3 regions of the Phyllobacterium sp. TAF24 genome follow, and region 3 is predicted to be linked to each of the others. Evidence: predicted binding sites of a transcription regulator. Region 3 holds the regulator's gene; each other region holds the start of a gene.

Region 1 (7,567 bases), on a different contig from region 3:
CGCTTGGTTGTGCGCTCGGTGTCAAAGCCATTGAGATCTACCAGCGCCGCAACATTGTCGATTATGTGCGCGGCCTGACGCCTACCTTCGAAGCACGGCTGAAAAAGGTCATCGACCATCCACTGGTCGGCGAAGTGCGCAATTCCGGCCTGATGGGCGCTGTCGAACTGGTGGCTGATAAAACAACCAAGCGTTCATTCGATCCGGCGCATGGCGTCGGTGCGCAGCTTGCGCGTTTCCTTGAAGGGCACGGCGCGGTACTGCGGGCCATCGGCGATTCCATCGCCTTCTGCCCGCCCATGATCATCACGGAAGCGGAACTCAACGAACTCTTCAACCGCTTCGAACTGGCTTTGGCCGATACGGAAGAGCACGTTTCGAAAAACAATCTGCGCGCGGTTTAAGGCAATGACTTAAAAAATTCGGGGCGGTTTTGACCGCCCCGAATTGTTCTTAGCGAGCCTTCAGAAAGTCACCGACTTCAAGGATCACGAATTCATTGTCGTCAGCTTTGTCGACAGCGCGCCCCGCGGAGAATGGCAAATTGTTGTCATTGCCAACGATGATGTGGGTAGCATCGACCACATCGACATTTTCGATGGTAACGAACGGCATATCATAAAAGCCTTCGCCGCCGCCCTGACGCTTCTTCTTGTCAGGATCAGCAATGTTCAGAAGGTCGATATAGCCAATCTTGCGCACGGCGGCGCCGACATTCTGATCGGTCATTTCGATCTTGTAGATGCGCTTAACCTTGGATGGCACGTCAAAGCAATCGGGCTTTGGTGTCTTTGGGTCAGCACAGGCCTTGGCTGCAGTGCCCGCGCCATTGTCGCGTTCGATCACCAGCGCTGTCGTATCGTCAATCATGTTGAAGTCGCCGATTGCCTCGCCGCCCTGTGCCAGCGGATAAAGCCAGCTGCGGCCGGTCCAGTTCTTTGACGCGATATCGAACTCGATGACGCGCAAGGCTGGCTGACCATCGACCTTTTCAACGACGCCATCATCGCCAAACAGCGGGCCTTCGAGCAGACCGTAAAGCTTCTTGCCGTCTTTCGATTGGGCCAGACCTTCAAAACCGCCGGAGCGTTTGAGATTGAAGGCAGGGTTTTTCAGCGTCGGGTTGGCTGGCAGCGTGATCGCAGGATTGTCAGGCGAGCGGACGGCGCGGTCACCAACCTTGGTCGCAATGACGTCGGTGACTTTACCATCACGCGTTACCTTGACGAGATAGGGACCAAATTCTTCACCGATCCAGAAACCATCGGCAACAGGCTGGATCGATTCAATATCGAGGTCACTACCGGTCAGATACCGGGTGTCGCTGCCTTCCATGACAATCGGGAACGGTACTTTCTTGTCCGGATCACGCAGGAAAATGGTTTCCTTGCGCTCGACAGTGCCTTTATCCCAGTCGAATGCCAGATGATGCAACATCAGCATGGCATCGGGGGAATTGAACTTGGTGCCGAAACCATTATCGGATAGCGACCAGTAGGTGCCATCGCCGACAGCCTTGATGCCGGAAAAGCCTTGCACTGCCTGACCATCGAATGGCAGGCTGAGGCCAGTCAACCGCACACCGTCCTTGCCCGGAACAGTGCCCAGACCTTCCGCACGCTTGCGGTCCGCCGTGGTGAATTTGCCTGCAGTCTTTAAATGTTCAGGGGCATTATCAGGCGCTTTGATAATCGTATTGGCGGGCAGAATGGCGTGAGAAACGAGTTTCGCCTTGAATTCCTGATCGGCAGCAAGGGCTGAGGCCGGAACGAGAACGGAAGCGCAGAGCAGAGCGGCAAGCATTGGTCGCATGGGATCACCAGAGGGTTCGAGTTCGTGGGTCGAGCCTGAAGGATTAGGTGCCGTGCATCTCTGCCGTTTGACTGTTGTGTGAAGTTTTGATGACGTCAGACTAAAGTTGAACGCAAAATCAGTGTGCGTGGTTCGACAAGCTCACCATGAGGGACATGGGTGATGCAACGCTAATCGCCAATATTGCAGATCACAAAGGGTGCAGAACTCGACTCCCTTTCACCATCCCTCTCCCTCATGGTGAGCCTGTCGAACCACGAACCACGCGCCAATACCACGGACCACCACCCCCCACAAATCACGCGCCATCACCCACCACCACAACACTGGTTTTGCAATCCATCTTGACTGTAATCTATCGCGAATCAAAAACGGGAGGCCAGCATTGACCGACGTTCTCATTCGCCAAGCCACCGCCACTGATCTGGCAGCGATTATCGCATTGCTGGCAGATGATCCGCTGGGCAAGCAGCGTGAGGTGATCTCCGATCCTATCAATGCTCGCTATCTCGCGGCCTTTGCAGCCATCGACAATGATCCAAACCAGTTGCTGATTGTTGCGGATGAAAATAACGATGTTGTCGGCTGTGCGCAGATCACTTTCATTCCCGGCCTGTCGCGCACCGGCATGTGGCGCGGGCAGATCGAAAGCGTGCGGATTGCCGAAACCCACCGGCGCGGTGGCCTTGGTCGGCACATGTTTGAATGGGCTATTGAAGCATGCCGGGCGCGCGGTTGCGGACTGGTGCAGTTGACCACCGACAAGACCCGGCCCGATGCGGCGCGGTTCTATGAAGCGCTGGGATTTGTTGCCAGCCACGAAGGCATGAAGCTTTCCCTATAGGGCGAACCTTGTCAGGACATGGTCAATGGCGGACCGATATAACGGGCACGCGGGCGGATCAGCTGGTTCATCGTTTGCTGTTCGAAAATATGGGCGATCCAGCCGACAGACCGGGCAATGGCAAAGAGTATGACCGGCGCTGACGGGGGCAAATCAAAAGTGTCGGTCATGGCAGCAAGGGCGAAATCGATGTTGGGGTACTCACCCGTCAACATCTGCGTCGTCTCGCCTATCTCCTGATAAACATCCCCCGGCTTGAACTGAGCCAGCAACGCCTTGGCGCGCAAATCACCATTGGGGTAGAGCGGATGCCCGAACGCGGGGATGGCCCTGCCCTGTGCCAGCAATTCCCTGATTGCAAAACCTGCACCACTGGTCTGCGCCGTCCGGGCCAGCGCCTGTACGCTGAGATAGGCTTCCCCATGCAAAGGTCCGGTCAGCGTGGCGAGACCGGCGAGCATGCTTGCCGCAAGCGGGGCTCCGGTGGAAGCAGCGACCCGCGCGGCAAAGGTCGATGCATTGAGTTCATGATCGGCAAGCAGAACCAGCGCCCGCCGGATGCAGTCCTCCGCCTGCGGTGCCTTCCAGACACGGGCGAGACGCGTGTGAACGTGGCTTGCATCAGCCCTGTCAGCGCCCAGCATAGCGGAAACGACTTCGCCGAAGATCGTGGTTGCTTCGACCACGAGTACAGCGCGGGAGCGGCCATAGGCAGGCAGATCCGTTCCAGCGCGGCGTGCAAGTGTGATCAGGGCGGCTTCGAGTGGTTGCTCTGGCGTCGGCACGGTCTCGGCAGGGGGAGCCAGCGAAATATGCTCTGCCTCCCACAGCAAGGCCGCGATCTGCTCCAGCATCGATGTTGCCGCCAGTTCCGCGGCATCCTTGCCCCGATACCATAAACGGCCATCAACAATGGTGGAGACGCTTGATGGCAGGACCGGATCGCCCCAGCCGATTGCCTCGGCCGCTACGTTGGCGACCGTGCGCCGACCTGCCTTGCGTCCGGCAAGGCGCTTTATGTCCTCACTCTTGTAAAGGCTGCGGCGGGGGTCCTGCGGATCGGGTTTGGCCTGAATCCGCCCTCGGCTGACATTGGCATAAAGGGTTTGCGGCTGAACCCCGAGAGCAGCCAATGCCTGTGATGCCGTCAACCAAGCCATGTGATCTCACATTGATTATTTACGTCAAGATTGACGTCAATCATAGCGCACACCATCTTGCCATGGAAACGAAAACTGGAGTTTGCCATGAAAAACGGTCTTGATGATGTTGTCGCCACGGAAACCATGTTGTCGGATGTTGACGGACTTGGAGGCATATTGATCATTCGCGGCCAATCGCTGGACGCGTTGGCCGGCGTCGTGACCTATGAGGAACTGCTGGCGCTGCTTTTGTCGGATGCCTTCGATGAAAAGCTTGATGCTGATGGTTTGCGCCAGCAGATTGGCCTCGCCCGGCAGGAGGTTTTCCGCACAGTGCCTGACGCTGCCACGCCTTTGCTGAAATTGCCCGTTACCGATGCTGTGCGCGCCCTGACCGCCCAGTTTGCCGACGGTGATGATCTTGCCACAGCCTTGCGCCTGATCGCGGCGCCTGCCGTGTTTACACCGGCGGTCATCAGGCTGAAAAATGGTCAAGCACCGGTTGCCCCTGATAGCTCGCTCACCCATGCCGCCGACATATTGCATATGCTGCACGGGCGCTCCGTATCACCACAGGAGGTCGCTGCTCTCGACACCTATCTGGTGACTGTCAGCGACCACGGCATGAACGCCTCGACCTTTGCCGCCCGCGTTGTTGCATCCACCCATGCGGGGCTGGTTTCCTCGGTGCTTGCCGCATTCGGTGCGCTCAAAGGTCCGCTGCATGGCGGCGCACCGGGCCCGGTTCTCGACATGCTGGATGCCATCGGCACGCCTGATAATGCCGAAAGCTGGCTGGAAAAGGCACTGGATGATGGCGAGCGGCTGATGGGTTTTGGCCACCGCATTTACCGGGTGCGCGACCCCAGGGCCGATGCATTGATGCAGGCACTGCGGCGGCTGGCCGGAACGGGCAATTACGGTGCGGGCCGCTTCAAGCTGGCTGAAAGCGTCGAGGCTGCGGCCTTACGTATTCTCGCGCGGCGCAAACCGGACCGGCCGCTCAAGACGAATGTCGAGTTTTATACGGCACTACTGCTGGAAACACTTGGCTTTCCCAGAGAAAGTTTCACCAGCGTCTTTGCCATGGGCCGGGTCGGGGGCTGGATTGCCCATGCCCGCGAGCAGACCCAGCATGGCCGGTTGATCCGCCCGCAATCGCTCTATGTTGGACCACGCCCGATCAAGGCGGCCTGACCTGTTTCCAAGCAAAATGATGGTGGGAACTGCCTGAGATGGCGACCCACCATCACATGTTCGTGTGAGCATAGCGAAAACCCAGTAAATGCTGGGAATTGCCCCGATAATGTCCCCTCCTGCAACGGTATTTTGGCACCCGCGAAAGCGGTTTTGGTGCTATTCTGTTCGTGGACTCAAGTGCACCATCTTTGGACATTCAAAAGGAGCAACTGGGATCATGACAAAGCTTCTCAATCGCGTATCTCTCGTACTCGCCGTAACACTTTTCACCACTCCCTATGCAACAGCCGAACCGCTCAATACCATGGACGACGTCGGCAAGGCGTTGCAGGCGTGCTGGACAGCACCGCAGGGCGCACAAAAATCAACCGTGACACTGCGCTTCAGCTTCAAGCGCGATGGCTCGCTGATCGGCCCGCCGACGACGGCTGCGATTGATTTTCCGGGCAAAGACGCAACGGCCCGCAAATCATTCATCGATGCGGCAATCTCCGCCGTCAAGGATTGTACACCGCTGACCTTCTCGTCGGATCTCGCCCAGGGTATAGGCGGACAGGTTTTTACCATGCAGTTCGCCTCTCCTGATGCCTGCGGCGGCGATTGCAACCGCGAAGCGAGCGTGCGGCCGAACTGATACTTGGCACAGACGCGAAAAAGGCGGCTGGATGAGCCGCCTTTCCCGATATTGGACGCCATGAGCGTATTCTACTGCCGATGAAGTTCCACACGGCGGTTCTTCGCCCGTCCATCCTCATTGTCGTTCGATGCAACCGGCGACTGCAAGCCTTCACCGCTTGCCTTGAGGCGGCTCTGCGAAACACCATAGGTCTTGACCAGATCCGCAACAACCGCGTCGGCCCGTGCCTTGGACAGCTGCATGTTGAAATCCGCACCACCGATATTGTCGGTGTAGCCGACCACGGAGAGCTTTTCGTCAGTCTTGTCCTTGAGGAACTTACCGATTTCATCAAGGCTCGGGCGTGATTCCGGCTTGATTGATGCCTTGTTGAAATCAAAGTGAATGCCGTAAAGCAGCACCTTGCCCGAGGTATCGAGCGCCTTGGTGATCTCCGACGCGGTTACCAGAACCATCTGGTTTTTCAGCTCGCCAACCTGAAGGCTGTCCAGACGCACATAGACCTGGCCTTTGACGGCGTCGAACTCAGGCACGTAGCCACCCTCGAATTCGATGACGTAAAGGGCGATATAGGTTTTGACGCCGTTTTCTTCCTTCACGGCAGCGACATAGCGTGCCTGGTCAGGGCTATAGCCAAACAGCTGACCGCCGGGACCCATTTCGCCGAAAACGCCCTCCAGATTATTAGTCTCTTCCCGCTTTGCCTGAAATAGTACTTTGTAACCGGCAGATTGCAGATCGTTCATATAGTTGCGGAACACTTCAGCAGACGAAGCTCCGGCAGGAACCGAATAGGCATTCTGCGTCAAGCGGCCTTCCAGCTCTTCCTTGCTGGAAAAATCAGACTTGGCCGAGTCATCTTCGTTCTTGACCCATTTTCCTGTCGGCAAAGTATATTCTGCAAAGTTCTTATGATCGCAAAGCTCAATCGATGAACCCTCGAAGCGCTTGATGCCCGGTAAATCCTTGCAACCCTCTTTGTCGGCGGCAAATGCATGGGATGAGATGGATAGCGCCATCAATGCGATAGCCGCGAAGACTCCACCTAAGAGTTTCGATGTCATGAATATCTCCAAAATACGTGGCGACACGGCACCACCGCCCAAAAGCTTGAGGTCGATCAATGCAATTGCTCTCCGGTTAAAGTCTCAACCGATGGCGCGTATCAAGCAAAAGTTGGAGGTAGTAGATACTGGCATATGACGGTATTTCCGAGCGAAAGCGGCCCGCCTTTGGGGCCGCCCGCACGGTGCTTTAAACACTAACCCTGGGGTGCAGGCTTTTCCACGTGTCCGCCGAATTCGCTGCGCATGGCCGAAAGCACCTTATTGGCAAAATCGGCATTGCCGCGTGAACTGAAGCGCTCCTGCAATGCAGCGCTAAGAACCGGGGTCGGAACCGCCTCGTCAATGGCTGCAATGGCGGTCCAGCGACCTTCGCCTGAATCCGAAACACGGCCCTGAAAATTCGACAGGGTTGGATCATCGTGCAAGGCGTCAGCAGTCAGATCGAGCAGCCACGAGCTGATCACGCTGCCCCGCCGCCAGACTTCGGCAATCTGCGGCAGATCAAAACTGTACTGATAATGTTCGGGGTGGAGCAGCGGCGTGGTTTCCGCGTCAACCTCGTGTTTGCGCAGGCCGATATCCGCATTGCGCAGGATATTGAGACCTTCCGCATAGGCCGCCATCAGCCCATATTCGATGCCGTTATGCACCATCTTGACGAAATGCCCGGCACCATTGGCGCCGCAGTGAAGATAGCCGAACTCCGACGTGCTTTTGCCGGTCGTAGCCACAACCGGAGCAGCGGGATCATTGCCACCCGGTGCCAGCGAGGCAAAAACCGGTGACAGATGTTCGACAATATCCTTTTCGCCGCCGATCATCAGGCAATAGCCGCGCTCAAGCCCGAAAATGCCGCCACTGGTGC
Region 2 (7,567 bases), on a different contig from region 3:
ATCTCCAAGCGGCTGTTTGGCAAGGTGATCAACATCCACCACTCGTTCCTGCCAAGCTTCAAGGGGGCAAAGCCCTATCATCAGGCCTTCGAGCGCGGCGTGAAGCTGATCGGTGCGACAGCGCATTATGTCACGCCCGATCTGGATGAAGGCCCGATCATTGAACAGGAGACCGAGCGGGTCAGCCACGCCATGAGCGCCGAGGACTTTGTTGCCACTGGCCGCGATATTGAGAGCCGGGTACTGGCACGGGCGGTCAAGAAACACCTTGAATCCCGTGTCATGCTCAATGGGCATAAGACGGTGGTGTTTTAGCCAATAAGTTTTCAACTCATATCATTGCATAGATTGTGGTGCGTGGTTCGACAAGCTCACCATGAGGGGCTTGGGTGGATGCAATGCTAATCGCCAACGTCGCAGAACTTGGCTCCCTTACATCACCCCTCTGCGTCATCCTCGGGCTTGACCCGAGGACCCACAATTTAAAAGCGTCAAGTTTCAGATTCGTTGGATTTCCTTTGCCGTGGGTCCTCGGGTCAAGCCCGAGGATGACGGGGATGGTGGCGATGAGGGAGTTAAATTCTGCACCCTCTCTGCGATTAACATTGCATCCACCCAAGCCCCTCATGGTGAGCCTGTCGAACCACGAACCACGCACCATGTTCACGCAAAGTGATCACCAGCAAATACAACGCAGAAATCTCATACCGAACTCTGCAGCAACTCCCTGATAATACCGCCCACATGCTGAACAGCATGGTCCCGATCACGTCTCACATGCCATGCCAGATGCAGCGTAAAGCCCTCGACCGGAATAGGCGGTTCGAACAGCGCGAAACCGCTCGCATCTGCCGGAACACATAGGCTTGGCGTCATTGCAATCATGTCGGAATTTTCAACCAGCGGCGGGACCATCAGAAAGCTCGGGACGACGATGCCCACCCGGCGCTCGCGGCCAATTCTGGCCAGTTCCTCATCCAGTGGGCTGTGCCGATGCCCCTGCCCCGAAACGATTACATGCGGGAATTCCAGCCAGCGGTCGAGGGTAAAATCCTTTGCCGCCGGGTGGTCTTTGCGCATCATCACCACATAGTGCTCGTGCAGCAAATCCACACGCCGGAACGAAACATCCGTTTTCGGGAAGACCGCGACGGCAAGGTCAACCGCTCCTTTCGCAAGCTTGTCCAGCGAATCCTCAGTGCCATGCCAGGGCTGGATCACCAGATCAATACCGGGCGCTGATTGTGCAAGCCTCTCGCGTAAAGGCCCGATGATCGCCACAGCCGGAAGATCGGCAGTGAGTATGCGCACGGTCTGGTGAATGGTGACAAGATCAATGTCGGGTGGATCAAGAACGAGAGTAATCTGCGCCAAGAGGTTCTTGATGGGCACGCGCAGCGATTCTGCCTTTGGCGTCAGCCGCATCATCCCCTTGCCACGTTCCAGTAATGCATCTTCGAACAGATGGCGGCAACGGTCGAGCGCGCTTGAGGTGGCAGGCTGCGAGAGACCAAGCCGGTCGGCAGCACGCGACACATGCGCTTCATCGAGAAGCGCATCGAGCACCACGAGCAGGTTGAGATCTACAGAACGCAAATTCATATGCTGAATACTAGCACATATATTTTATCGGGATGAAGAATACCCAAGCAGAAATAATCAGGCCTCGATCTCTACATTACCAAGCGGCTTCGTGCAGCAGGCAAGCACAAATCCTTCGTCGATTTCCTCGTCGAGAATACCGCCATTGTGATCCATCTCGGACTTGCCCGAGAGCTTCATCACCTTGCAGGTGCCGCACAGGCCGGATTCGCAAGCGGCAGCAATCCGGATACCCGCACCACGCGCTGCTTTCAGAATAGTATCACCCGGCATACAGGGCACCTCCATACCAGACATGGAGAAGGTGATTGTCGCAGCCGCTTCCAATGCTTCCGTGGAAAGCACATCGAGCATGGGCAATACAGGCTCGGCGGCGGGGCCAAAGCTTTCCTGATGATAATGCGCCATATCGAACCCATTGGCTTCAAGCATGGTGCGCACATCGCGCATGAAACCTTCCGGGCCACAGCAGAAAATTGTACGGTCCTTGAAATCAGGCGAAAGCAGCGGCAGTTTGGGCGCTTCGAGCCTACCGCGAATGCCAGTCCAAAGCTGCCCCATCTCGTGCTCCTTGATCAGGAAGGACAGTTTCAGATTGGGCATGCAACTGGTGAGATATTCCAGTTCCCGGCGGAAAATAATATCGCTGGGGCGGCGGGCGCATGTAACGAAGCTGATATCGCTTTGCGGCGCACAATCATGCATCCAGCGGGTCATCGACATCATCGGCGTAATGCCCGATCCCGCCGAGATAAACAGATATTTTTCTCCCGGATGCTTGCGCATGGAGAAATCGCCCAGCGGCCCGAACGCCTTCAGCCGGACACCTGGCGTCAGATGATCCAGCATCCATCGTGTACCGATGCTGCCTTCCTGAGCCTTGACCGTCACGGCAATGGTAAATGGCCGAGACGGGCTGGATGACAGCGTATAGGTGCGCAATACGGCTTCGGGCTGCGTCGGCAGTTCGAAGGTCATGAACTGGCCCGGCTCGTAGCGGAACCAGTTCTGATTGTCGGAACGGAATGTGAAAGTCTTCACATTCGGCGCTTCCTCAATGATCGACAGGCACTCCAATAAATGCAGCCGATCATTCCACGGCTGCATCTGGTCGAGGTGCGGGTAAGACTGAGGAACGCCCATGTTCATTGTGTACCTTATGCTACCTTGCTGAGCCGCGTGTCACCGCCGGTGAGACGCTCTTCCATGAACCTGCAATACCATTCGAGGAACTGCAGCACGCCGCCTTCATGCTCGGTCGAATAGGGACCGGGTTCATAAGCAGGCGAGCGGATGCCGAAAGCGTTTTCCTCAACGATGCGGCGGTCCTGATCGTTGGTTTCCGTCCACACATGCGTCAGCTCTTCGAGATTGTAGTCCACGCCCTCGACGGCATCCTTATGTACCAGCCACTTGGTCGTGACCTGCGTTTCATCCGGGCCAAGCGGCAGCACGCGGAAAGAAATGGCATGGTCGCCAAGAATATGATTCCAGGTGGTCGGATAGTGGAACAGCAGCAATGAGCCAATCTGCTTCTCGTTGACGATATCGCTGAGCTGCTTGCCGACAGCGCGGCGACCACTCATCGTATAGCTTTCCGCATCACGCAGCAGCGGAACACGGGTGGCGCGATACTGACCGTCATCGGACATGCGGAAAGTGCTTGGGAGGCCTGCCGCTTCACAACGCTGCCAATGGGCAGCAATCTCCGGATCATCTCCGGCACCCTGTACACCGCTCACGGTCGGCGCTTCCGGGAAGGTCTTGCACAACTCAGGATGGTTGGCCACGCAATGATAGCACTCGCGATTGTTTTCCCAGACCAGCTTCCAATTGCCCTTCTCGACAATGGTGCTCTGATAGGCAACCTTGGTTTCAGTCAACTTATGCGGTGCAAGATAAGGCTCGATCAGTGCACGAGTGGTGCTGAAATCAGCCGGGTTCTGCGCCAGACAAATGAAGATGTAACCACCGACACTTTCGCAATGAACCGGTTTCAAGCTGTGCTGGCTGGGGTCGAAATCATCGCCCATCTGGCGCGCGAACAGCAGGCGGCCGTCAAGCTCATAGGTCCACTGGTGATAGGGGCAGACAAGCTTCGCCGATGTGCCGCGCTCGGCCGCACAGACGCGCGAACCGCGATGGCGGCAGGAATTGTGAAAGGCGCGGATCAGGCCCTGGCGGTCACGCACAATAACGACTGGATAGTCGCCGACCTGCACGGTGAAGAAATTGCCGGGCTTGGCGACTTCACAATCATGGCCAATGAACAGCCAATCGCGATAAAAAATGTTCTCCATATCCAGACGATAATAGTCCGGATCGGAATAGAAGGCCTGTTCGAGGCCGTAGCCGGGTTTCCGGTTTTTCAGGTTCCGGAGCAGTTCGTTGCGCATATCCATGTCGTGTCCTCGCCTCAGTGTTGCGAAAGAACTGACTGGTGGTGACGGAGGAAGAACGCCTACACGGTCAGCACAAGCCGATACCCGCATAAAATCATGCTCCTTGATCGCCCACCGCGATCAGTCGGTTTTCAGTCCCGAGGCTGGTTTCCGGGCTCTGGAGTTGCCATCTCGGCTGTCACGACGCCTTCCCGGGTTGTGGCCCAGTGGCTGTTATGCCGTGTTTCACTCCACTACCGTTGCGGGGGCAGCGCCGGGTTTCCGACCGGCTTCCCAATTCTCCGCTTCCCTAGAAAAAAGCGGCACCTCAAGTGCCCCGATAAAAGCATTCGGCATAAAAAAAGAATAGGTGCGGAAACGACATCCCATTTACGTAAGACGACACCCGCAGGCGATGCACACTATGTCGCAGACAGGCGCTCAAATCAGCTGTTCTCTCAGTCGAGAGTAACCAGTTCTTCAAAGTGGTTCATATCAACGAAACTGCAAAAAGCCGGGGGATTGAGCGCAATAACAGGCGCATCGCGTTGAATGGTAGCAAGGCAATCATCGAGAAGCGCCTGCCATGCACCAAGCCGTTCATCGGGAAAACGCTCGATCACATAGGCCAGTGTAATATGGAAAACATAGGTGTCGTGATCAGGATGCCGATATCCGAAGGGAACAGCCAATGCGTCGCGCCAAGCCCGCAGGATTCGCTCATCATATTCGCTCGCACCGGCAACTGTCAGGCCTGCAGGCGTGACATCGATCACTTTGACATTAAACGGTCCACACCCTTCAAAATCCTGCAGACGATCCACATAAAGCCGCGTCATATCGTCAATACTGGTCTCAAGTGCAACATCATCAGGCCAAAAGGATGCCCGGCGGCGATATTCGATAATGCCCTGAAACAATGTCATGTGCAGGCTGGAAATAGGTGTGAACGCCAATTGCCCGGCGTCGGGCATAGCCAGCATACGCTCGCGCACGGCAATAACAGCCGCTTCCGATTCGGAACCTTTCACCAGATGGGATACCACCGTATTGCCCGGCTCAAACTGAAACTCGCCCTTGGTATTATAGCGCCTGCCGAGATGAACGGGCGGCTCCGGGTGAAGGCTGGCAGCAAAGCGGGCAAGTGAAGGCTTGATCAGGTCGAGCATGGGAACCCCGTGACGCGTAAATGAGAGTATCGCATGCCCGTAAGTTTACCGGCATGCGAATGATCCTCTCGCCATAGGACAGCTCTTTGTCAGGCAGATGAAACCCGCCCTATGGCCGGTAAAGATATTCCTCGATTGAGGCCTGTTTCATTTCAATCGAGAAACCCGGCAGCGACGGCGGCATATAGGCCGCGTCCTGAATATTGCACGGATCAATAAAATGCTCGTGCAGATGGTCGACATATTCGATCACCCGGCCCTCTTTCGTGCCTGACACAGCAATATAGTCGATCATCGACAAATGCTGCACATATTCGCACAGACCAACACCGCCCGCATGCGGCCAGACAGGCAGCTCGTACTTCGCAGCGATCAGCAGCACGGCCAGTACCTCATTCAGTCCGCCCATACGGCACGAATCGATCTGCACCACATCGATGGCGCCCTCGGCGATGAACTGCTTGAACATGATGCGGTTCTGGCACATCTCGCCGGTGGCAACCTTCACCGGCTTGATCGCCTGCCGGATCTTGCGATGACCAGCCACATCATCAGGGCTGGTCGGCTCTTCGATGAAGAATGGTTTGACGAAGGCGAGCTTCTTCACCCAATCAATGGCCTCGTTGACTTCCCACACCTGATTGGCGTCGATCATCAAGATACGATCCGGCCCGATCACCTCGCGTGCAATGGTCAGGCGGCGGATATCGTCCTCAAGGTCGCGGCCAACCTTCATCTTGATATGGTTGAACCCTGAATCAACAGCTTCCTGACAGAGACGGCGCAGCTTTTCGTCGGAATAGCCAAGCCATCCCGCCGACGTCGTATAGCAGGGATAGCCCTCCGCTTTAAGCGTCGCCATCCGCTCCCGCTTGCCGCTCTCGGCCTTGCGCAGAATGTCCAGTGCCTCCTCGCGCGTCAGCACATCAGTCAGGTAGCGGAAATCAACGATGTTGACGATCTCCTCAGGCGTCATCTCGCCGACCAACTGCCAGATTGGCTTGCCCGCTTCTTTCGCCAAAAGATCCCACACCGCATTGACCACGGCACCGGTTGCCAAATGCATCGCGCCCTTATCCGGCCCGATCCAGCGCAGTTGGCTGTCACCGGTGATGAAATGCCAGAAACGGCCCGGATTTTCCTTCACCCAGTCCAGTTCAAGACCGACAACAAGATGCTTCATCGCTTCAATCGCGAGGCAGCAGATTTCGTTGCCGCGACCGATAGTGAAAGTCAGGCCATGGCCGGAGAGTGCCTTGTTGTCCGTATCGAGGATGACATAGGCGGCGGAATAATCCGGGTCCGGGTTCATGGCATCCGATCCATCCAGACTCTGCGAGGTAGGAAAGCGGACGTCGAAGACGCGAAGATCGGTAATACGGGTCACAATATGCCTCTTGAATAATGTTGCAGGATAGGCGCTGAACTAAACGTCGGCGCGAGCCACCTGTTTCTGGGTGCCAAGACCTTCAATGCCAAGCTCGATCACATCACCGGCTTTGAGGTAGCGCGGTGGCTTCATACCCATGCCGACGCCGGGTGGTGTTCCCGTCGAGATGATGTCACCAGGATGCAGCGACATGAACTGGCTGAGATAGGAGACGAGGAAAGCGGCACCATAGACCATGGTCTTGGTGGAACCGTTCTGCATCGTCTCGCCATTGACCTTCAGCCACATGCCGAGGTTCTGCGGATCGGCGATTTCATCCTTGGTCACCAGCCACGGGCCGGTCGGACCGAACGTGTCGCAGGATTTGCCCTTGGTCCACTGGCCCGCACGCTCAATCTGGAAGGCGCGCTCGCTGACATCATGCACGGTGCAGTAACCCGCGACATAATCCAAGGCTTCAGCTTCGCTGACATATTTTGCCGTGCGGCCAATGACGATGCCAAGCTCAACTTCCCAGTCGGTTTTCTGCGAACCGCGCGGAATAACGAGATCATCATTCGGGCCGACAATGGCCGATGTCGCTTTCATGAAAATGACGGGTTCCGGCGGCACAGCCATACCGGATTCCGCCGCGTGATCAGCATAGTTAAGGCCGATGCAGATGAACTTTCCGGTTCCGGCAATGCAGGGGCCAAGGCGCGGATCGCCACTGACGAGAGGCAGGCTTTCCACATCCCCAGCGGAAAGTTTTGCCAGCGCGGCGGGATCAAGCGCAGCGCCGGAAAGATCGTTCACCTTACCCGAGAGATCGCGGATTTGCCCCTTGGCATCGAGAACACCGGGCTTTTCCTGCCCTGCTTCGCCATAGCGTAGAAATTTCATCATTTATTCCTTTGATTCACTTAAACGGTCCAGCCGCCATCAATGTTGTATGCCTGTCCTGTCGTGTAGGTTGCACCGGCGAGATAGACGGCGAGATCGGCAATTTCTTCTGGAAGGCCGAGACGGCCCATGGGTTGGCGGGA
Region 3 (7,567 bases):
CGCTTGATCTGGAATTGATCGAGTGGAATGTCAAATCCACCACCAAGGCGCAGCAAGGTCTCTACGAATATGATGCGGTCAGCCGTCTGCGTGATTCGCAGCTTGGTGATGCCAAATTCAACGATATCGCCAACTACATCAAACCGGGCAAGTTGTGGAATGCCTTCACGACCGACAAAAAAGTTGTGCTGCTGATCGACGAGATTGATAAGGCCGATATCGAGTTTCCCAATGACCTTTTGCAGGAACTCGACCGTAACGAATTCTATGTCTACGAGACGGGCGAAACAATCCGCGCCGCGCACCGGCCAATCGTCATCATTACTTCAAACAATGAGAAGGAATTGCCCGACGCTTTCCTGCGCCGCTGTTTCTTCCACTATATCCGCTTCCCCGATGTCGACACGCTGACCAGAATCATCGAAGTGCACTATCCCGGCATCAAGCAGAATCTGGTTCGCGCTGCCCTCACCCAATTCTACGAGATCCGCGATGTGCCGGGCTTGAAGAAGAAGCCGTCAACTTCCGAAGCGCTGGACTGGATCAGGCTTCTCGTTGCCGATGACATTGCGCCGGAGGATTTACGCGCTGATCCCAAGAACGCCTTGCCCAAACTGCACGGTGCATTGCTGAAGAACGAGCAGGACGTGCATCTGTTCGAACGGCTGGCCTTCATGGCAAGGCGGCAGGGCTAGATGACTATTATCATTCGCCCCGTCCAGAAAGCCGATGAACCCGAATGGCGCCGCCTCTGGACCGCTTACCTGACGTTCTACGAAACATCCGTAGCCGAAGACGTTTATCAGACGACATTCAAGCGGTTGCTTTCCGGCGGCGAGCATGAATATCGCGGCTTTCTCGCCGAGCTTGACGGCAAGCCTGTCGGTCTTGCGCACTACCTTTTTCATCGCCATTGCTGGACCATTGCCGACACCTGCTATCTGCAGGACCTTTACGCCGACCCGGAAATACGCGGTCAGGGCATTGGCCGCGCGCTGATCGAAGCTGTCCATATGGAGGCGACAAAGGTTGGCTCGCAATACGTCTATTGGACCACCGCCCATGACAACGAAACGGCCCGCAAACTTTATGACCGCATCGGTGAACTGACCCCATTCATTGAATATCTGAAAATGGTATAATCGCGTCATGTTCATTCCCTTCTTTCTCGAACTGAAAGCTGCAAAAATTCCCGTATCGCTGCGGGAATATCTGACATTGCTTGAAGGGTTGGATGCCGGGCTGGTGACCTATGATGTTGAGGGGTTCTATTATCTCGCCCGCTCGGCACTGGTAAAAGATGAGCGGCATATGGACCGCTTTGATCAGGTTTTCGGCCATGTCTTCAAGGGACTGGAATCCCTGACCGGCGAGAACGGTATCGACATTGCCAATCTCCCCGAGGAGTGGCTGCGGCGTCTTGCGGAAAAACATCTGACCGAAGAAGAGAAAAAGCTGATCGAGGCGCTTGGTGGTTTCGACAAGCTGATGGAAACATTGCGCCAGCGGCTGGAAGAGCAAAAGGGCCGGCATCAGGGCGGGTCAAAATGGATCGGCACCGCTGGCACCTCGCCGTTTGGCGCCTATGGCTATAATCCGGAAGGGGTGCGGATCGGTCAGGATGAGGGCCGCCATGGCCGCGCGGTGAAGGTGTGGGACAAGCGCGAATTCAAGAATTTCGATGACAGCGTGGAGCTTGGCACCCGCAATATCAAGGTTGCGCTGAAACGCCTGCGCCGCTGGGTGCGCGAGGGCGCGGATGATGAGCTTGATCTGTCAGGCACCATCAAATCAACCGCCGAGCACGGCTATCTCGATGTGCAGACCCGCCCGGAGCGGCGCAACCACGTCAAGCTGCTGATGTTTTTCGATGTCGGCGGTTCGATGGATGAGCACATCAAGATTGCCGAAGAACTATTCTCCGCCGTGCGCTCGGAATTCAAACACATGGAGTATTTTTATTTCCACAATTGCCTCTATGAAGGCGTTTGGAAAGACAATCGCCGCCGCCATGCGGAAAAGATTCCGACGCTTGATGTGATCCACAAATATGGACCTGACTACAAGGTGATCTTCGTCGGCGATGCCGCCATGGCGCCCTATGAGGTATCCCATCCAGGTGGGTCGGTCGAACACTGGAATGAGGAAGCCGGTGCAATCTGGCTCAGCCGCGTGCTCGATCACTGGAAAAATGCCGCCTGGCTCAACCCATCAAAAGAGCAGTACTGGGGCTATACCGCCTCAACCGCAATGGTCCGCAAGATTTTCGCAGATCGCATGTATCCGATGACCCTTGCGGGTATTGAACAGGCAACACGGGAGCTTTCGCGCAGGCATTAGGTTGTGAGCGGTGTGGTTCGTGGTTCGACAAAACAACCATGAGGGAGAGGGAGGATGCAAAGCTAATCGCAAAGGTTGCAGAACTTGACTCCCACACCTCACCCTCTCCGTCATCCTCGGGCTTGACCCGAGGACCCACGGCTAAGAAGCTCAAACGAACTTGGAGSTGGGCGCTATCATGTTCTGCAACCTTTGCGATTAGCTTTGCATCCTCCCTCTCCCTCATGGTTGTTTTGTCGAACCACGAACCACGCGCTATGCAGCTAATTTGCAACCATCAACCAAACGAATAACCGGCACCACGCACAGTGCGGATCGGATCGATCGAGCGGCCAATATTGATCGCCTTGCGCAGCCGTCCGACATGGACGTCAACAGTGCGATCATCCACATAAATGTCAGCACCCCAGACATTGTCCAGCAACTGACCGCGTGAGAAAACCCGGCCGGGGGACTGCATCAAAAATTCCAGCAGACGGAACTCGGTTGGACCAAGCTTCAACTCGCGCTCCTTGCGGAACACCCGGTGCTGCTCGCGATCAAGCTTCAGATCGCCAAAGCTCAGCACATGCGACAGGAGGCTGGGATTGACCCGGCGCAACATGGCCTTGATACGGGCGAGCAATTCCGGTGTCGAGAACGGCTTGACCATATAATCATCAGCACCCGTCGCCAGACCGCGAACCCGTTCGCTTTCTTCGCCGCGTGCTGTCAACATGATGATCGGCAGGATTTCCGTCTCGCGCCGTGCCCGCAGGCGGCGGCAAAGTTCGATGCCGGAAAGGCCCGGCAGCATCCAGTCGAGGATGAGCAGATCTGGCACTTTTTCACGCAGCGCAATTTCGGCCTCGTCGCCGCGTGCAATCGTCTCGACGACATAGCCTTCGGCTTCAAGATTGTACCGGAGAAGGACGCTCAGCGCTTCCTCGTCTTCGACAACTGTGATTTTGGGAGCTATCGCCATTGCTGGATTCCTGATTAAGGCTGTCTGGCTTCATCAACGATGATGCTGTGGGTCTGGTCTTCCTTGGGCCGTTCGGCTGGAAGCTGTGCACCCGTCACGATGTAGTAGACCGTTTCAGCAATATTCGTCGCATGGTCTCCGATGCGCTCGATATTCTTGGCGCAGAAGAGCAGGTGCGTGCAGGCAGAAATGTTGCGCGGATCTTCCATCATGTAAGTCAGAAGTTCGCGGAACAACGATGTGTAGAGCGCATCGATTTCGTCATCACGCTCGCGGACAATATTGACCTGCTGCACGGAACGCGTCGCATAGGCGTCGAGCACATCCTTGAGCTGTGTCAAAGCGAGTTCGGCGATGGTCTGCAGGCCGCGATAGACGGAAAGCGTCTGGCGCGTATCGGTGACGGCAACAACGCGCTTGGCGATGTTCTTGCCGAGATCGCCGACCCGTTCGAGATCGGACGAAATACGGATGGCGCCGATGATTTCACGCAGATCAATCGCCATGGGCTGGCGCTTGCCGATGATGGTGATGGCTTTCTCGTCAATCTCGCGCTGTCCAGCATCGAGAATGAGATCATCAGAAATAACGCGCTGGGCCAGCGCATTGTCTGAATTCACCATGGCTGTAACAGCCTGTTCGACCATGCGTTCCGCATGGCCGCCCATCTCGGCGATCTTGTGGGTCAGGAACTTCAGTTCGTCGTCATAGGAACGGACGGTATGCTGCGTCTCGGTCATTTTTTTATCCCTGTTTCCCGTGATTAGCCGAAGCGTCCGGTGATGTAGTCCTGCGTGCGCTTTTCCGTCGGATTGGTGAACATCATTTCCGTATCACCCACCTCGACAAGATTACCGAGATGGAACATGGCCGTGCGCTGCGAAACGCGGGCCGCCTGCTGCATCGAGTGGGTCACGATGACAATGGTGTAGTTCTGGCGCAACTCGTCAATGAGTTCTTCGACCTTCGCCGTAGCAATCGGATCAAGCGCCGAGCAGGGCTCATCCATCAGGATGACCTCAGGGCTGACCGCGATGGCGCGGGCGATGCACAGGCGCTGCTGCTGGCCGCCGGAAAGACCTGTGCCGGCTTCATGCAGGCGGTCCTTCACCTCGTCAAACAGGCTGGCGCGGCGCAGGCTCTTCTCAACGATCTCTTCAAGCTCCTGCCGGTTCTTGGCAAGGCCATGGATGCGTGGGCCATAGGCAACGTTTTCGAAGATGGACTTCGGAAACGGATTGGGCTTCTGGAACACCATGCCGACGCGGGCGCGCAGCTCAACCACGTCGATCTTCGGATTGTAGATATCCTCTTCATCGAGCATGATCTTGCCGCCGATCTTGCAGCCTTCAATCGTATCATTCATGCGGTTAAGCGAACGCAGGAAAGTGGACTTGCCGCAGCCGGATGGACCGATCAGCGCTGTGACCATCTTCTCGGGCACATCGAGGCTGACACCGAACAGGGCCTGCTTTTCACCATAATGAACGGTGACATCCTTGCCCTGCATTTTGATCGTATTGACCTGTGCACTCATTTTGTCGTTTACCGCTTTTTCGAGAGATCGTTCTGTCATCAGATTCATTGTTCGCTCCCGTTTTTACCAGCGACGCTCAAAGCGGCGACGCAGAATGATGGCTCCAATATTCATGACTGCGAGAAACAGAAGCAGCACGATGATAGCCCCTGAGGTGCGTTCCACAAAGGCGCGTTCCGCCTCGTTGGCCCACATATAAATCTGCACCGGCAGCGCAGTCGAAGGATCAAGCGGCGTAACCGGATAATTGGCAACGAAAGCCACCATACCGATCAGCAACAACGGCGCCGTTTCGCCCAGCGCATGGGCAAGGCCGATAATCGTGCCGGTCAGGATGCCGGGTGCAGCGAGCGGCAGTACATGATGGAACACCATCTGTGTTTTCGATGCACCGACACCCAGCGCCGCAGCACGGATCGACGGTGGCACGGCGCGCAAGGCAGCGCGGGTGGCGATGATGATCGTCGGTAGTGTCATCAGGGTCAGAACCAGACCACCAACCAGCGAGGCAGACCGCGGCAGACCGAAGAAGTTGATGAACACGGCCAGCCCGAGAAGACCGAACACAATGGACGGAACCGCGGCCAGATTGTTGATATTGACCTCGATAATATCGGTCAGACGGCTCTTCTTGGCATATTCTTCCAGATAGATGGAAGCCGCCACGCCAATCGGCAGTGAAAGGCAGAGCACGATCAGCATCATGTAGAGCGAGCCGATCAGCGCAACACCAAGACCCGACGTTTCGGGACGGCTCGATGCGCCGAAGGTGAACAGGCCGGTGTTGAAGCGCTGTGCCATCACCCCTTCCTTGGCGAGGGCATTCATCCATGCGACCTGACGATCAGACACCTTGCGGTTTGCCTGATCGACAGTCAGGTCGATCTGCCCTTTGAAGGCGGAGTCGATATCACCGCCGGTCAGAACCCAGAGATTTTGCGTCGTGCCGATCAATGCCGGATTGCCGGCGACAAGCTCACGCACCTGGCTACGCGAACCATCGGATACGAGCTTGCTCAACTCGCGGATACCAGGTTTGTCATCAAGGCTGACGCCGAGCTTTTCCGCCAGCGCATTGCGCACCAGAACAGGATAGTTGGCAGTCAGCAAAACCGTTGGATCGGTGGCGCGCTTGTTGGTCGGATCGATAATCTTTTCGTCGAGCTTGACCGAGAGATTGAGCTCCGTCTGCCAGAAGGCAGTGTAGCCGTTCGAGATAACTGAGTAGAGCAGCGCAACCAGAAAAAACAGGCCGATAGCAATGGCTATGATGCCGTAGAGTTTGAACCGGCGTTCCGCAGCGTAACGGCGCTTGAGGCCAATGTCGCGCCTGATCACTTTGGTTGGGGCAGTTGTTGCAGGATTGAGAGTTGTGTCGGTCATTCGTACTGCTCCCGGTACTTACGCACGATGTAAAGCGCGAAAATGTTCATCGCCAGAGTGATAAAGAAAAGAGTGAGGCCGAGGGCAAATGCCACCAGCGTCTGCGGTGAATTGAATTCCAGATCACCCGTCAGCTGGTTGACGATCTTGACGGTGATCGTCGTCATGGCATCGAATGGATTGATATTGAGGTTGGCGGCAACACCGGCAGCCAGAACCACGATCATGGTTTCACCAATGGCGCGCGATGCGGTGAGCAGCAGCGCACCGACAATACCCGGCAAGGCGGCGGGAAGCACAACCCGGCGTATCGTTTCTGATTTTGTCGAGCCAAGACCAAGAGAGCCATCGCGCAGCGAACCGGGTACTGCCGTGATAATGTCATCCGACAGTGACGAGACAAACGGGATCAGCATCACGCCCATGACGATACCGGCTGTGAGCACGCTCTGTGCCATGATGAACGGATAACCGCCCGAGATCGCCGCGCTGAGATCACGCAGGAACGGCCCGACTGTGACGAGGGCAAAGAAGCCATAGACAATCGTTGGGATGCCCGCGAGCACTTCAAGCAGCGGCTTGACCACCGAGCGCACGCTGCGGCTGGCATATTCAGCCATGTAGATCGCGGCGAAGAGACCGACGGGCACCGCAAAGAGCATGGCGACCAGCGCGATATAAAGCGTACCGGCAAGCAGCGGGATCAGGCCGAACTGGCCCTGCGTTGCATCGCCACCGGCGGCGGAAAAACGCGGATCCCATACGGTGCCGAAGAAGAAACTGGAAGGGGTCACCGACTGGAAGAAGGTGATTGTCTGGAACAGCATCGACAGAACGATACCCACTGTTGTCAGGATCGCGATTGTCGAGGCGGCAAGCAGTGCCCCGAGAATGATCCGTTCAACATTGTTGCGTGCCCGCGTGCGGACATTGACGCCTGACAGGCCGAAAATGGCACCAGCCAGCGCAAGGACAATCGCAACTATTGCACCGATATTGTTGGCGCGTGCCGTGCTCTTGTTCCACTGAATGGCAATCGGGATCATGAAATCCTGACCTTCCGTCGCAAGGGCAACGCCCTTCTCGGACAGAAGCGGACGCAATTCGGAAAAGGTCGTTGGCAGATTTGCACGTTCCTGATCGGTCAGCTTGTTGAGGCCGCGCGCGATACCGCTGACCATGCCGATTTCAAGACTTTGACTGGCAATGACACTCTGGTCGTTGTGGGCAGGCAAGCTGGCAACTGCCTGATGTTCGATATAAAAGCCCGAGGCAACCGCCCATACCGCAATAAAGATAACTGCTGGCAATACCGAAACCAGAAAAACCCACCAGCCGTGATA

What was found. The regulator PhoB, encoded in region 3, activates phosphate uptake and scavenging genes when phosphate is short. The targets are predictions, from matches to a motif close to TGTCATNNANCTGTCAT.
Region 1: AB4Y96_RS25875 (esterase-like activity of phytase family protein) is a predicted target of PhoB. The motif match lies at 1,891-1,907, and genes of this name have one in related genera.
Region 2: AB4Y96_RS17850 (DUF1868 domain-containing protein) is a predicted target of PhoB. The motif match lies at 5,162-5,178, and genes of this name have one in related genera.

Annotation. Positions count from the first base shown of each region.
Region 1 covers NZ_JBFRDN010000058.1:1,826-9,392, reverse strand. The annotation lists gene AB4Y96_RS25880 (aminotransferase) at 1-404, shown strand, start outside; gene AB4Y96_RS25875 (esterase-like activity of phytase family protein) at 454-1,812, opposite strand; gene AB4Y96_RS25870 (GNAT family N-acetyltransferase) at 2,198-2,656, shown strand; gene AB4Y96_RS25865 (citrate/2-methylcitrate synthase) at 2,668-3,816, opposite strand; gene AB4Y96_RS25860 (citrate synthase/methylcitrate synthase) at 3,904-4,995, shown strand; gene AB4Y96_RS25855 (hypothetical protein) at 5,216-5,632, shown strand; gene AB4Y96_RS25850 (OmpA family protein) at 5,704-6,699, opposite strand; gene gnd (phosphogluconate dehydrogenase (NAD(+)-dependent, decarboxylating)) at 6,897-7,567, opposite strand, start outside.
Region 2 covers NZ_JBFRDN010000021.1:56,675-64,241, forward strand. The annotation lists gene purU (formyltetrahydrofolate deformylase) at 1-315, shown strand, start outside; gene AB4Y96_RS17835 (LysR family transcriptional regulator) at 703-1,602, opposite strand; gene AB4Y96_RS17840 (2Fe-2S iron-sulfur cluster-binding protein) at 1,660-2,751, opposite strand; gene AB4Y96_RS17845 (aromatic ring-hydroxylating oxygenase subunit alpha) at 2,760-4,004, opposite strand; cobalamin riboswitch at 4,129-4,329, opposite strand; gene AB4Y96_RS17850 (DUF1868 domain-containing protein) at 4,442-5,152, opposite strand; gene AB4Y96_RS17855 (L-fuconate dehydratase) at 5,262-6,539, opposite strand; gene AB4Y96_RS17860 (fumarylacetoacetate hydrolase family protein) at 6,579-7,424, opposite strand; gene AB4Y96_RS17865 (SDR family oxidoreductase) at 7,445-7,567, opposite strand, start outside.
Region 3 covers NZ_JBFRDN010000002.1:34,296-41,862, forward strand. The annotation lists gene AB4Y96_RS01940 (AAA family ATPase) at 1-695, shown strand, start outside; gene AB4Y96_RS01945 (GNAT family N-acetyltransferase) at 696-1,142, shown strand; gene AB4Y96_RS01950 (vWA domain-containing protein) at 1,150-2,340, shown strand; gene phoB (phosphate regulon transcriptional regulator PhoB) at 2,618-3,304, opposite strand; gene phoU (phosphate signaling complex protein PhoU) at 3,319-4,044, opposite strand; gene pstB (phosphate ABC transporter ATP-binding protein PstB) at 4,068-4,841, opposite strand; gene pstA (phosphate ABC transporter permease PstA) at 4,905-6,224, opposite strand; gene pstC (phosphate ABC transporter permease subunit PstC) at 6,221-7,567, opposite strand, start outside.